DNA from 2 places in the Angustibacter luteus genome. Region 2 is predicted to be linked to the other one. Evidence: predicted binding sites of a transcription regulator. Region 2 holds the regulator's gene; the other holds the start of a gene.

Region 1 (4,049 bases), 790 kb from region 2:
GTCTACATCGCCACCTGCGTGGTGCTGAGCCTGCTGGCGAGCTGGCTGGAGAAGCGCTCACGCCGGTCGCGCAGGTCCACGACCACGGCACTGCTCGAGGACGCCGCGGCACCGACGACCTGACCCGGCGGCTCCCGCTCAGTCCCGCTCCGTCCCGCTCAGTCCCGCTCGGGGTGGCCGGTCGCCGCGGCGTCGGCGTCCAGCGCCTCCCGCACCACGGTCATGGTCAGGCCGGACGGATAGCCCTTGCGCGCCAGCATGCCCGCCAGCCGAGCCATGCGCTTGTCGCGGTCCAGCCCGCGGGTGGCGCGTACCTTGCGGGCCACGAGCGCCCGCGCGGTCTCGGCCTCATCGTCGTCGTCGACCTGCTCGAGCGCGGCGCGAGCGGTCTCGTCGTCCACGCCCTTGCGGCGCAGCTCGTGAGCGAGCCCGCGACGACCCAGGCCGCGAGAGGCGACCTGGGAACGGATCAGCATGTCCGCGAAGGCGGCGTCGTCGACCAGCCCGACGGACTCGAAGCGGTCCAGCACCCGCTCGGCCACGTCGTCCGGCGCGCCGCGCTGGGCGAGCTTGTCGGCGAGCTGCTGCCGGCTACGGGGCGCCATCGTCAGCTGGCGGAGCACGATCGACCGGGCCACCGACTCGGGGTCGGCGTCCGGCGTCTCGTCCGCCGTACCGCCCGGGGTGGGCTGGCTCGGCGAACCGGGCCGCCCACCTCGGGCACGGGCTTGGCGTGAAGGTGCCATCGGGCCGGGGCTAGAAGTCGACCTTGGCCTCGGGCACGGCGACCTCGGCAGGCGCGTCGACCCGCGGGCCGATGCCGAGCTTCTCCTTGATGCGCTTCTCCAGCTCGTTGGTCAGGTCGGGGTTGTCGCGCAGGAACGAGCGCGCGTTCTCCTTGCCCTGACCCAGCTGGTCGCCCTCGTACGTGTACCAGGCGCCGGACTTGCGGACGAAGCCCTGCTCGACCCCCATGTCGATGAGGCCGCCCTCGCGGGAGATCCCCTGGCCGTAGAGGATGTCGAACTCGGCCTGCTTGAACGGCGGGGCCATCTTGTTCTTGACGACCTTGCACCGGGTGCGGTTGCCGACCGGGTCCGTGCCGTCCTTCAGCGTCTCGATGCGACGCACGTCGAGCCGGACGGACGCGTAGAACTTCAGCGCCTTGCCACCCGTCGTCGTCTCGGGCGAGCCGAACATCACGCCGATCTTCTCGCGCAGCTGGTTGATGAAGATCGCCGTCGTCTTGGAGTTGCTCAGGGCGCCGGTGATCTTGCGCAGCGCCTGGGACATGAGCCGCGCCTGCAGACCCACGTGGCTGTCACCCATCTCGCCCTCGATCTCGGCGCGGGGCACGAGCGCCGCCACCGAGTCGATGACGATGATGTCGAGTGCGCCGGAGCGGATCAGCATGTCCGCGATCTCGAGCGCCTGCTCACCGGTGTCGGGCTGGGAGACCAGCAGCGCGTCGGTGTCCACCCCGAGCTTCTGCGCGTACTCCGGGTCGAGCGCGTGCTCGGCGTCGATGAAGGCCGCGATCCCGCCGGCCTTCTGCGCGTTCGCGACGGCGTGCAGCGCGACGGTCGTCTTACCGGAGGACTCCGGGCCGTAGATCTCGACCACGCGACCGCGCGGCAGGCCACCGATGCCGAGCGCGATGTCGAGGGCCACCGACCCGGTGGGGATCACCTCGATCGGGGCGCGGACCTCGTCGCCGAGGCGCATGACCGAGCCCTTGCCGAACTGTCGGTCGATCTGCGCGAGCGCCGTGTCGAGCGCCTTCTCGCGGTCTGCGGGAGCGGGCATGTTTCCACCTCGGGGTTCGGGTCGGGACTGCCGACCGCTACGTCGTGTTGTCATCGAGGAGGACGCTAGGCGACCCCACCGACAACGCGCCCGAGCCGGTCGCGATCTGTGGATCGTGGGACTGACCCGGACACCTGTGGACGACACTACCGAACAGGTGTTCGATCCCGGGGAACCTGTCCCGGCGTGTCGAAGGGACGTAGGCTCGTCCCATGTGCCGCAGCATCAAGACCCTCCGTGAGCCCTACACGCACGACGTCGGCCCGTCCGACGTCCAGGCCGCCGCGCTGCAGTACGTGCGCAAGATCAGCGGCTTCCGCCAGCCCGCCTCGCACAACGCGGAGGCGTTCCAGGCCGCCGTCCAGGAGGTCGCACAGGCCACCGAGCGGCTGCTGGACAGCCTGCAGGTGCGGGGCTCGGCCGCGAGCTGAGCTACTTCAGCAGCAGCGCGGCCAGTCGGCGACGCGTCACGGCCAGGCCGACGGCGCCCATCGCCAGCAGAACCGCCACGTTGCCCAGCAGCGACCAGGACACGTCGCCCAGGCAGAGCGCCCGCTCGATCACCACGCCGTGGTACAGCGGGGACAGCTCGACCAACCAGCGCAGCGCGCCCGGGTACGTGTCGACCGGGAAGAACGTGCCGGACAGCAGAGTCAGGGGCACCAGCGCCATCTGGATGTAGTCGAAGTCCTGGAAGTTGCGGATCCACGTGGTCGCCGCCATGCCGACGGCCGAGAACACGAACCCGATCAGCGTCGCGGCCGGTAGCGCCAGCACCGCCCACCAGCTGGTGGTCAGCCCCATCGCCACCGAGATCACCAGGAAGCCGACGACGTAGCAGCCCGCGCGCATCAGCGACCAGAGCATCTCGCCGATCGCGATGTCCCGCGGCCCGACCGGCGTGGCCAGCATCGCGTCGAACGTGTGCATGTACTTGAGCTTGAAGAACATGTTGTACGTCGCGTCGAAGACGGCACCGTTCATCGCCGACATGGCGAGCATCGCCGGCGCCATGAACTGGGCGTAGGTGACCGTCTGGCCGTTGGCCAACGTCACGTCGCCGATCAGTGCACCCAGGCCGATACCCAGCGAGAACAGGTAGAAGACCGGCTCCAGGAACCCGGTGAGGAACGCCACCCACTGGCGGCGGTAGGTGAGCACGTTCCGCTCCACCACGACCCCGGCCAGGGCGAGGGCGGCCATCAGACCACCATCCGACGGCGCAGCGTGCGGTGGGCGAGGTAGGCGCCGACGACCACCCACAGCAGCAGGTACGCCACGTGGGCGAGGTCGGGCCAGAGCGACATCGTGCCGAGCGTGGCGTCCCTGGCCAGGGAGGACCCGTGCCACAACGGGATCACGTAGGCGATGGGCTGCATCCAGCCGGGCAGCTGGTCGACCGGGAAGAACGTCCCGGAGAACAGGAACATCGGCACGAGGCCCAGCCGGAACACCAGGGTGAACGACGTGTCGGTCTCAGCGCGCGCGGCGATCGCGAACATCGGCCCGGCGTAGGCCAGGGTGACCAGCACGACCGCGACGAGCGCGAACACGCCCGTCCAGGACGGGATGGCGCCCAGCACCGCGGCGACCGCCAGGAACACGGCCCCGCTGAACAGGGCGCGCAGCGTGGTCCCGGACAGGTGGCCCGTCACGACGTCCCAGACCCCGACCGGGGTGGCCAGCATCGCGTGGAACTGACGGCTCCACTTGATCGCACCGAGCACGAAGTACGAGGAGTCGAACACCCCGGTCTGCATGGCCGTGGCGGTCAGGACGCCCGGCGCGATGAACTGCACGTAGGGCACGCCGTCGACCCCCGAGCTGCTGGCCCCGTCCACCAGTGAGCCCAGGCCGTAGCCCATGGCCACCAGGTAGAGCAGCGGCGAGAGGAAGCTGCCGAAGATCGTGCCGCGGAACGTGCGGCGCGAGAGCACCACGAAGTATTCCAGCACGCGCAGCGACGGGTGCGGCCCACCGTCCACGGGCTGTGGCGCCGGGCCTGGTCGGGAGATCGTGCCGGTCGCGTCCATCAGTCCACCAGCGTCCGCCCGGTGAGGCGGAGGAACACGTCCTCCAAGGTGCTGCGTCGGGCCAACGAGGACAGGGGCTGCACGCCACGCTGGTGGGCCGCGACCGTCGCCTCCTCACCGTCGTCGACGTACAGCAGCAGGCGGTCCGGCAGGACCTCGATGCGGTCGGCGACGCCGTCTAGCTTCTCGGCGTGCGGTGTGAGGTCCTCG
Region 2 (9,646 bases):
CCGCGGTTCTTTGCGGGAAACGCCGTTACGACCGACCCCGACGCGATGAGCCTGACCGTGCGCCCCGTGGCCGGATTGGATGAGCAGGGCTATGTCATTCCACTCCAGATGCGCGCGGAGGGCCCTGCCCTGACCCCCTTCGCTGTCCTGATCCTGCCCAGCGGACGGGAGATCGAGGTCGAGGTCGACACCGGTTCCCAGAACACCATCCTCGACGTGCAGTACCTGGACGAGTGCGGAGTGGATCTTGCGCACGCATCGGTCACCACGACGACGGGCGTTGACGAGACGGGGCATGAATGGACACGACACTGGAGCACGATCGCCGGCCAAGTCCACCTCAAGGGCGCACCCGAGACCGCTCAGCCCGAACCGCGAGTGCAGTTCCAGGAAATCATTCACGACGGACTCATTGGCACCGACTACCTTGAGCGCTACCGCGTCACCCTCGATGCAGTCGGGGCCCGCCTCATCCTCTCTCCGCGAACCACAACAGCGCCCTAGAAGCGCACGACCATCCGCGCGCACATCGGCATGAGAGTGAAACTGCGGCGCCCGACGCGGGAAGTGACGCGCCCTCCCGTGCAGATTCGCAGGTCTACTGGCACCCATACTCGGCGCTGGTCACCTCCGCACAGGAATCACCCGAAGCGAGGCGCGCGACGTGCTCTGGACCGACAACGCCGCCGAGCAGTACGGGCTTCTCGTCCTCGAGCGAGAGTGGAGCTCGCGTCGCGATGGCTCCTGGATCGCCGAAGCGCAGATTGCTGCCCTGCTCTAGCCAAGCGGCGCCAGATCGGCAGCAGGCACGCCCAGGCATCGTCGGGGTGTATCGCCGTAGCCAGTCGATCCTGCGTCCATCTGGACGGAAGGACGCACGCCCCGTGCATGCGTGGATCGCAGTGCGCTGAGCTGATATGCGCCTGACCGCATGCAGCAAGGAGCCCCGACCCAGTTGGGTCGGGGCTCCTTCCTGTCGTCATGTCCGGCTGACCGAATCTCGGACATTGCTGTCCGCGTCAGCAGGGCATTCGGCGACCGTTGACTCAGCTGCAGCCGGAGGTGCTCCCGCAGCCCTCGCAGACGTAGCAGGAACCGGCCGGGCGCATCTTCGTCCCGCAGGTCATGCACATCGGCGCGTCGGCCGCCTTGCCCTGGAACTTCTCCAGCAGCTCGGCCGAGGAGTGGACACCAGAGACGATCTTCGCCGAAGCAGCACCCGCACCTGACTTCACCTCGGACGCCTCGGTCGGCGCCTTCGCTGAGGCCTTGACCGGCACGCCCTGCGAGAGGGACACGATCTCGGACTCGGTGTCGTCATCCGAGTCGCTGCTGCCATCCGACTCCGAGGCCACGTACGACCCCGTCTCGAGCTGGCGCTGACGCTCCTCCGCGGTGTGGATGCCCATGAAGGACCGAGTGTCGAAGTCCAGGTAGTCCAGGGCCAGCCGGCGGAACACGTAGTCCATGATCGACTGCGCCATCCTGACGTCCGGGTCGTCGGTCAGACCGGCCGGCTCGAACCGCAGGTTGGTGAACTTCTCGACGAAGGTCTCGAGCGGCACGCCGTACTGCAGACCGATCGACACCGCGATCGAGAACGCGTCCATCACGCCGGCGAGTGTCGACCCCTGCTTGCCGAACTTCAGGAACAGCTCGCCCAGGCCGTCGTCCGGGTACGAGCCGGCCGTCAGGTAGCCCTCCGCGCCGCCGACCGCGAACGAGATCGTCTGCGACGGACGACGCTTCGGCAGGCGCTTGCGCACCGGGCGGTACTCGACCACCTTCTCGACGGTAGCCTCCGCCGCTCCGTCGTACGCCTTGTCGGCACCCTTGGCCTTGGCGTCGGACAGCGGCTGGCCGACCTTGCAGTTGTCGCGGTAGACGGCCAGCGCCTTCAGGCCGAGCTTCCAGCCCTGCAGGTAGACGTCCTCGATCTCCTCGACGGTCGCCGTCTCCGGCAGGTTGACCGTCTTGCTGATCGCACCGGACAGGAACGGCTGCGCCGCGGCCATCATCCGCACGTGGCCCATCGGGGCGATCGAGCGCGCACCCATGGCGCAGTCGAACACCTCGTAGTGCTCGGGCTTGAGGCCCGGCGCGTCGATGACGTGACCGTTCTCGGCGATGAACTCCACGATCGCCTCGATGGTCTCGGTCGTGTAGCCGAGCTTCTTCAGCGCCCGCGGGATCGTCAGGTTCACGATCTGCATCGAGCCGCCGCCGACCAGCTTCTTGAACTTGACCAGCGAGAAGTCCGGCTCGATGCCGGTGGTGTCGCAGTCCATCATGAAGCCGATCGTGCCGGTCGGAGCGAGCACCGACGCCTGCGCGTTGCGGTAGCCGTTCTTCTCGCCCAGCTTCACGACGTCGTCCCATGCCTTCGTGGCCAGACGCTGCACGTCCTTGTCGAGCGTGGTCAGCGTGCGGATCGAGTCGTTCGCCGCCGCGTGCTTGCGCATGACCCGCTTGTGGGCGTCCGCGTTGCGGGCGTAGCCCTCGTACGGGCCGACCACGGCGGCCAGCTCGGCCGACCGGCGGTACGCCGTACCAGTCATCAGTGAGGTGATCGAGGCGGCGAGCGCACGGCCACCGTCGCTGTCGTACCCCAGGCCCGACGCCATCAGCAGCGCACCGAGGTTGGCGTAGCCGATGCCCAGCTGGCGGTACTTGCGGGTGGTGTCGCCGATCGGCTCGGTCGGGAAGTCCGCGAAGCAGATCGAGATGTCCATCGCGGTGATGACGAGCTCGACGACCTTGGCGAACGTCGCACCGTCGAACGTGTCGTCGTCCTTGAGGAACTTCAGCAGGTTCAGCGAGGCCAGGTTGCAGGACGAGTTGTCCAGGCTCATGTACTCCGAGCAGGGGTTGGACGCGGTGATCCGGCCGGTCTCGGGGTTGGTGTGCCAGTCGTTGATGGTGTCGTCGTACTGGATGCCCGGGTCGGCGCAGGCCCACGCGGCCTGGGCGATCTTGGTGAACAGCCCAGCCGCGTCGACGGTGTCGATGACCCGACCGTCGGTGCGCGCCTTCAGGCCGAACTGGCCCTTGGCCTCGACCGCACGCATGAACTCGTCGTTGACCCGCACCGAGTTGTTGGCGTTCTGGTACTGCACGCTGGTGATGTCGTGCCCACCGAGGTCCATGTCGAAGCCGGCGTCGCGCAGGACGCGGATCTTGTCCTCCTCGCGCGCCTTGGTCTCGACGAACTCCTCGATGTCCGGGTGGTCGACGTCCAGCACGACCATCTTGGCCGCGCGGCGGGTAGCGCCACCGGACTTGATGGTGCCGGCGCTCGCGTCGGCGCCGCGCATGAAGCTGACCGGGCCGGAGGCGGTGCCGCCGGACGAGCGCAGCAGCTCCTTGCTGGAGCGGATGCGCGAGAGGTTGAGGCCCGCACCGGAGCCGCCCTTGAAGATCAGGCCCTCCTCGCGGTACCAGTTCAGGATCGAGTCCATCGAGTCGTCGACGGCGAGGATGAAGCAGGCGCTGACCTGCTGCGGCGACGAGGTGCCGACGTTGAACCACACCGGCGAGTTGAAGCTGAACACCTGGTGCAGCAGCGTCCAGGTCAGCTCGTGCTCGAAGATCTCGGCGTCCTCGTCGGTGGCGAAGTAGCCGTGCTCCTTGCCCGCCTTGACGTAGGTCAGGACGACCCGGTCGATGAGCTGGCGCAGGGTCTGCTCCCGCTGCTCGCTGCCCACGGCACCACGGAAGTACTTCGTGGTGACGATCGTCGACGCGTTCACGGACCAGAAGTCCGGGAACTCGACGCCCCGCTGCTCGAAGATCGTCTCGCCCGTCTTCCAGTTCTGCTGGACGACGTCGCGCCGCTCCCAGGTCACCTCGTCGTAGGGGTGGGTCCCGGGCGTCGTGAAGATGCGCTGCACGCTCACGCCCTTGGCCTGCTCCTTGCGACGGGCACTGCCCCGAGCGCCGCTCGTGGTCTCTGTCATGTTCCCTCGTCCCCTCGCCCTGTCTGTGTCAACGCCCGTGGCGCGACCTGTATTGCCTGCTGAAGTCCGTTACTGCTGTTGTTCGTGTGACTCGTGTGGTGCTGTTCGGAGCGAGCCGCCCCGAGGAAGTTCGAGTGGTGACCGCCGGTGGCGTCGGCTTCCCCTCCGCCGCCACCGGCGGTGTCTAGGGAGCGTTGCTCGAGTCGACGCCGCCGGGCTCGACGCCCGTCGGCTCGCGCTCGGCGCGCAGCAGCGTGATGGCGGACTCGAAGTCCTCCAGCGAGTCGAACGCCTGGTACACGCTCGCGAAGCGCAGGTAGGCCACCTCGTCCAGCTCGCGCAGCGGCCCGAGGATGGCCAGGCCGACCTCGTGCGCCTCGATCTCGGCGCAGCCGGTGGCCCGGACGGACTCCTCGACGCGCTGGGCGATCAGGGCCAGGTCATCCTCGCCGACCGGCCGACCCTGGCAGGCCTTGCGTACACCGGACAGCACCTTGGCCCGGCTGAACGGCTCGGTGACCCCGGAACGCTTCACCACGGACAGGCTCGCGGTCTCGACGGTGGTGAACCGTCGGCCGCAGTCCGGGCACTGGCGCCGGCGGCGGATCGACGAGCCGTCGTCCGCGGCGCGTGAGTCGACGACGCGCGAGTCGGTGTGACGACAGAACGGACAGTGCACGTGCGCCTCCTCTCGGCGGTCGTTCTCGAGGTCGAGCCTGACATCTGCCACCGACAGTCCGAGGCCGTCCGACTTGACCGGCAAGGACCCGATTTCCCGCCCCGACCCGTGCTCCGCTGTGGACGGATCTGTGGATCACCTGGGGATGGACCTGTGGGTAACGACCACAACTTGTGGACGAAGCACATCGGTGTAACTACTAGATGTTGGGGTAGACGCTAGACCGTCCACTAGAGGTTCGCAAGGACCTCACGAGGATTGCTCGGCGTGTCCTGGACTTCCGTGCGGGTCGAAGCGCGCCATGCCCGATGCATTCACAGCCGTCACACGCGCCCCAGGGGCACGAACACCACGCGAAGGCGGAGCTGGGACGACGGAGGCCCCCAATCCAGTCGTGCTGGATGGGGGCCTGGGTCAGCCGCACGTCGAGGTGCACGTCACGTCAACGCGTGGGGACGGCGATCCGCTGGCCGGCCTGCAGGTTCACCGAGCGCAGAGCGTTGAGCTCCTGGATGCGAGCCACCGTGTCGCGACGGTCCGCGTTCGGCGCCACCTGGCCGGCGATGGCCCACAACGTCTGCCCGGGGGCGACGGTCACGTAGCGCGTCGGCACCGGGGCCGAGTCGGTGCCAGCCAGGCTGACCCCGCCGAGGAACATCGAGACGACGATGGCCGCGCTCGCGAGCAGCCCGGTGATCACGAGCCTGCCGCGACGCGTCAGCCGCAGCGCGGCCGCGGGAGCCGCCGACCGCACCGGCGCGATCTGGGTAGCACCCCACTTGGAGCCAGCCGGACGCGCGGCCCGCGCCGCGGCAGCCGGACGTCGCGTGGACATCGGTGCGTTGAGGGTGATCGCGGTCATGGGGGCCTCCGGGGAAGTAGAGGATCGAACGGTTGTTCGATCGAACGCCTGTACGATTTCTAGCACCAGGCCCCGACACTTGTCGAGTCCTGACCGAACACTCGTTCGACTCAGTCGCCTCATTCGTGCTCAGGGACACCACACCAGAGACCACCGACAACGCCCACTGACCGTGGTCCGCTCCCCCGTGGGGCCGGCAACACGTTCGAACAGATGTTTGAATCCGGGCCGGTCAGGCCCTACGGTTGGCCCACCGCCAGACGACGGAGGAACACGATGGCCACGCTCGGACGACCGCCCGCCGATGTGCACGAGATGCCCGAGCGCGACAACGGCGACGGCTTGACCGCCCGCCAGCGCAAGGTCCTCGAGACGATCCGGGACAGCGTGGAGCGCCGTGGCTACCCACCGAGCATGCGGGAGATCGGTGAGGCCGCCGGCCTGGCGAGCCCGAGCAGCGTGTCCCACCAGCTCACCGCGCTCGAGCGCAAGGGCTACCTGCGGCGTGACCCGCACCGCCCGCGCGCCATCGAGGTCATGTCGCCGGACGCGCCAGTGGCCTCGTCCGCCTCGTCAGCGGCCGCCTCCGCCGCACTGACCGCGGACTTCGAGGGCGATGCCACCGGTTCCGGCGATGCCCGTCCCACGCCGACGTACGTCCCCGTCCTCGGCCGGATCGCCGCAGGTGGGCCGATCCTCGCCGAGCAGGCGGTCGAGGAGATCTTCCCGCTCCCCCGCGAGCTCGTCGGTGACGGCGAGCTGTTCCTGCTCAAGGTGGTGGGCGACTCGATGATCGAGGCCGCCATCTGCGACGGCGACTGGGTCGCGGTGCGGCGGGAGCAGACGGCGGAGAACGGCGACATCGTGGCCGCGCTGCTGGACGGCGAGGCCACCGTGAAGACGTTCAAGCGCCGCGACGGGCACGTGTGGCTGATGCCGCACAACCCGTCGTTCGAACCGATCCCGGGCGACGACGCCTCGGTGCTCGGGATCGTCCAGGCGGTCCTGCGCCGCCTCTGACCCGCCCCGCCGCCACCGCAGGTGCGCAGGTCAGTCGACGATTGCCAGCCCGGCGAGGTTGTGTCGTGCGACGGCGTCGCGGACGGCGGGAGACGGTCGCACCAGGGTCACCACCGCCGGGCGGGCGGCCCGTCGAAGCTCAAGCAGCAGCCAGATGCCGGGCAGGCCGAACAGCGTGACCTGCTCGGCCAGCACCTGCACCGGGCGCCCGGCCGTCCCCGCGGCGTCGGACTCCAGGTCCGCAACGAGATCCCGCACATCGGCGTGCATCTCATTGCCGATCGCACCGTGCAGCACCACCAGGACGCCGACGTCGGCGTCGATGAGCAGGCTCACCGAGCCGGGCTCGTCAGCGTGGGTCGTTGGCTCTTGGACATCCAGGGACATGGGCAGCCTTTCAGAGCGCTCCCACCACGTGCGGGGAGCGGCTTCGTGAACGGCCCGCCACCTTGCTGGACGAGACGGCGGTCACCTTAGCAACTGCCGCCGTCATCTCGACAGCGCGTCCCCAACCTGTTGCAGGTCAGCCTCGTCGTTCCACAGGTGGAACGCGATGCGCACCAGACCGGCCCGGCCGGCGACCGTGCACCCGGCCTCCCCGAGCCGCCGGGCGAGCACCCCGTCGGCGTCCGGCAGGGACAGCACCGGCCGACCCTGCGGCGCGAGGTCGAGACGGGTACGCAGCCGGTCCGCCAGTGCGGCCCCGTGACCCAGCTGGTCGGGCGTGAGCGAGGCGAAGAGCTCCAGCGACGGCACGGTGCCCACCCAGGACAGCCAGGCCGGGGACACGTCGAACCGGCGCGCGTCGTTCGCCAGCCGCATCTGCGGCCCGTAGCACGACCCCCAGACAGACTCCCCCGCGTACCAACCCGCGTTCAGTGGGGTCAGGCGCTCGAGCACCTCGGGGCGGACGGTCGTGAACGCCGACCCACGCGGTGAGCACAGCCACTTGTAGGCGGAGCAGACACTCACGTCGAAGTCGGCGGCATCCACGGCCAGCCAGCCCACGGCTTGGGTCAGGTCGCAGAACGTCAGGGCTCCGACCTGGCGGGCGGCATCGAGGACCGCGTCGGCGTCGACCAACCGCCCGTCCGCGGACTGGGCCAATGAGAAGGCCACCACGTCGCAGCCCTCAGCGACCGCATCGGCGAGCTCCTCCAGCGGAACCTGCCGCACGTGCAGCGACCTCTGCACGAGGAACGGGTAGACCATCGAGCTGAAGTCGCCGTCCACGCAGACGACGCGACTGCCGGCTGGCAGGCTGGCCGCCAGCACCCCGGCCGTCACCGACACCTGGGAACCCGTCGCGACCCACGAGCTCGGCACGCCGACCAGGGCCGCGTACAGCGCGCGGGCCCGGTTGACGACCGCGTCGTACGCGACGGCGCACGCCTCACCCCGCTGCCAGGCCTCGACCTCGACGCGCACGGCGTCCGCCGTGGCCCGCGGCGGCAGCCCCAGCGTCGCCGCGTTGAGGTAGCCGGGCGCCGGCGCGAAGGCCGGGTGACCGCCGGGCGTGGGCGCGGTCGGCGTCTCGACATCCAGGTGCGTGATCATCCGACCAGGGTCCCGAGATCCGGGAAGTAGCACAATGACCGGCTCTGTCCGCTGTCCATAACACAGCGTTATGCTCTGTCCATGCTCGACGTCAACGCGCTCCGGGTCGTCCGTGCCATCGGCGACGAGGGCGGCTTCACCGCCGCCGCCAACGCCCTCGGGTACAGCCAGCCCGCCGTCAGCCAGCTGGTCCGCCGGCTCGAGCGCCGGCTGGGCACCGCCCTGGTCGAACGGCACGGCCGCACGGTCCGGCTGACCGAGGCCGGGCTCGTCCTGGCCCGGCACGCGGTCACCGTGCAGGGCGCGCTGGACACCGCCGACGAGGAGATCGCCGCCATCACCGGCCTGCGCGCCGGACGCGTGCGGGTGATGGCCTTCCCGTCCTCGTCCGCCTCCGTCGTCCCGCGCGCGCTGGCCGACCTGAGGGCCCGCCACCCCGGCCTGTCGGTCACCTTCAGCGAGGGCGAGCCGCCGCAGTCGCTGGCCGCCCTGCGCTCCGGCGAGTGCGACGTCGCAGTCGCGTTCACCTACCCCGGAACCAGCGCCGGTCGGGACGTGGACGACCTGTCCGGCCTGCTCACCGTGCCGCTGCTGGACGACGAGCTGCACGTCGTCCTGCCCGCCGACCACCCGCTCGCCGACGGCGAGCGGATCGGCCTGCCGCAGCTGCGGGACGAACCGTGGATCGCCGGCTGCCCGCGCTGCCGCGGCCACCTGCTGTCGCTGGCCGACCGGGCCGGGTTCACGCCACGGGTCGAGTTCGAGACCGACGACTACGTCGCCGTCCTCGGGCTCGTGTCCGAGGGCTTGGGTGTCGCCCTGGTGCCCGGGCTGGTCCTGCGCACCACGACCCACCAAGCTGTCGTCACCCGGCCGCTGCACCCGACGTCCCGACGTTCGGTGCTGGCCGTCACGACCCAGGACCTGCGGCGGGTCCCTGCGGTGCACGCACTGATCGAGTCGCTGCAGCGCGCGTCGCGCTGACCTCGGGCCGTACCGTGAGCCCGTGCCCGCCGCCGCCCCGACCGTCCTGCTGCAGCTCTGGGGAGTGGACACCCGGCACGTGGGCTCCGCCCTGACCCGGATGGCCACCACCCGCCGGCAGCTGCGCGACACCCCGGGGCTGCGGTTCCGCAAGCTCCTCGGCACGGGCAGCGGGCGCACCTTCACCGTCCGGGACGCCGACCCGCACCGCTGGGGGCTGCTGACCGTCTGGGACGGCGAGGCGGACGTCGCGCGCTACCTGGCCGGTCACCAGGCCCTCGACTCCTGGGACGCCGTCGCCACCGAGCGGCTCGACGTCCGGCTCGCGCCGCTCGCCTCCCGAGGTCGGTGGTCCGGGGTCGAACCCTTCGGGAACCCGTTGCCGCGCAAGGTGGACGGCCCGGTCGCCAGCATCACCCGGGCCCGCATCCGGCCGAGCAAGGCCGTCACGTTCTGGCGGGCCGTCCCCCCGGTGTCCCTCGACCTGCAGCGGGTCGACGGGCTCACCCTCGCCCTCGGCATCGGGGAGGCGCCCGTCGGGTTGCAGGGCACCTTCAGCCTGTGGCGCTCCGCGGAGGCGCTGACGGC

What was found. Region 2 encodes LexA, which represses DNA repair genes until DNA is damaged. Its sites were predicted from a motif close to TCGAACANNTGTTCGA; they were not measured.
Region 1: the regulator LexA is predicted to act here: its motif matches at 1,956-1,971, upstream of recA (recombinase RecA).

What each region holds. Positions count from the first base shown of each region.
Region 1 covers NZ_BAABFP010000005.1:63,825-67,873, reverse strand. The annotation lists gene ABEB17_RS09455 (amino acid ABC transporter permease) at 1-123, shown strand, start outside; gene ABEB17_RS09450 (regulatory protein RecX) at 159-746, opposite strand; gene recA (recombinase RecA) at 757-1,806, opposite strand; gene ABEB17_RS09440 (DUF2277 domain-containing protein) at 2,019-2,237, shown strand; gene ABEB17_RS09435 (ABC transporter permease) at 2,239-3,009, opposite strand; gene ABEB17_RS09430 (ABC transporter permease) at 3,009-3,839, opposite strand; gene ABEB17_RS09425 (ABC transporter ATP-binding protein) at 3,839-4,049, opposite strand, start outside.
Region 2 covers NZ_BAABFP010000005.1:848,391-858,036, forward strand. The annotation lists gene ABEB17_RS13220 (retropepsin-like aspartic protease) at 1-504, shown strand, start outside; gene ABEB17_RS13225 (vitamin B12-dependent ribonucleotide reductase) at 1,047-3,956, opposite strand; gene nrdR (transcriptional regulator NrdR) at 4,141-4,635, opposite strand; gene ABEB17_RS13235 (LysM peptidoglycan-binding domain-containing protein) at 5,078-5,497, opposite strand; gene lexA (transcriptional repressor LexA) at 5,774-6,517, shown strand; gene ABEB17_RS13245 (STAS domain-containing protein) at 6,548-6,853, opposite strand; gene ABEB17_RS13250 (aminotransferase class V-fold PLP-dependent enzyme) at 7,007-8,074, opposite strand; gene ABEB17_RS13255 (LysR family transcriptional regulator) at 8,156-9,058, shown strand; gene ABEB17_RS13260 (monooxygenase) at 9,081-9,646, shown strand, end outside.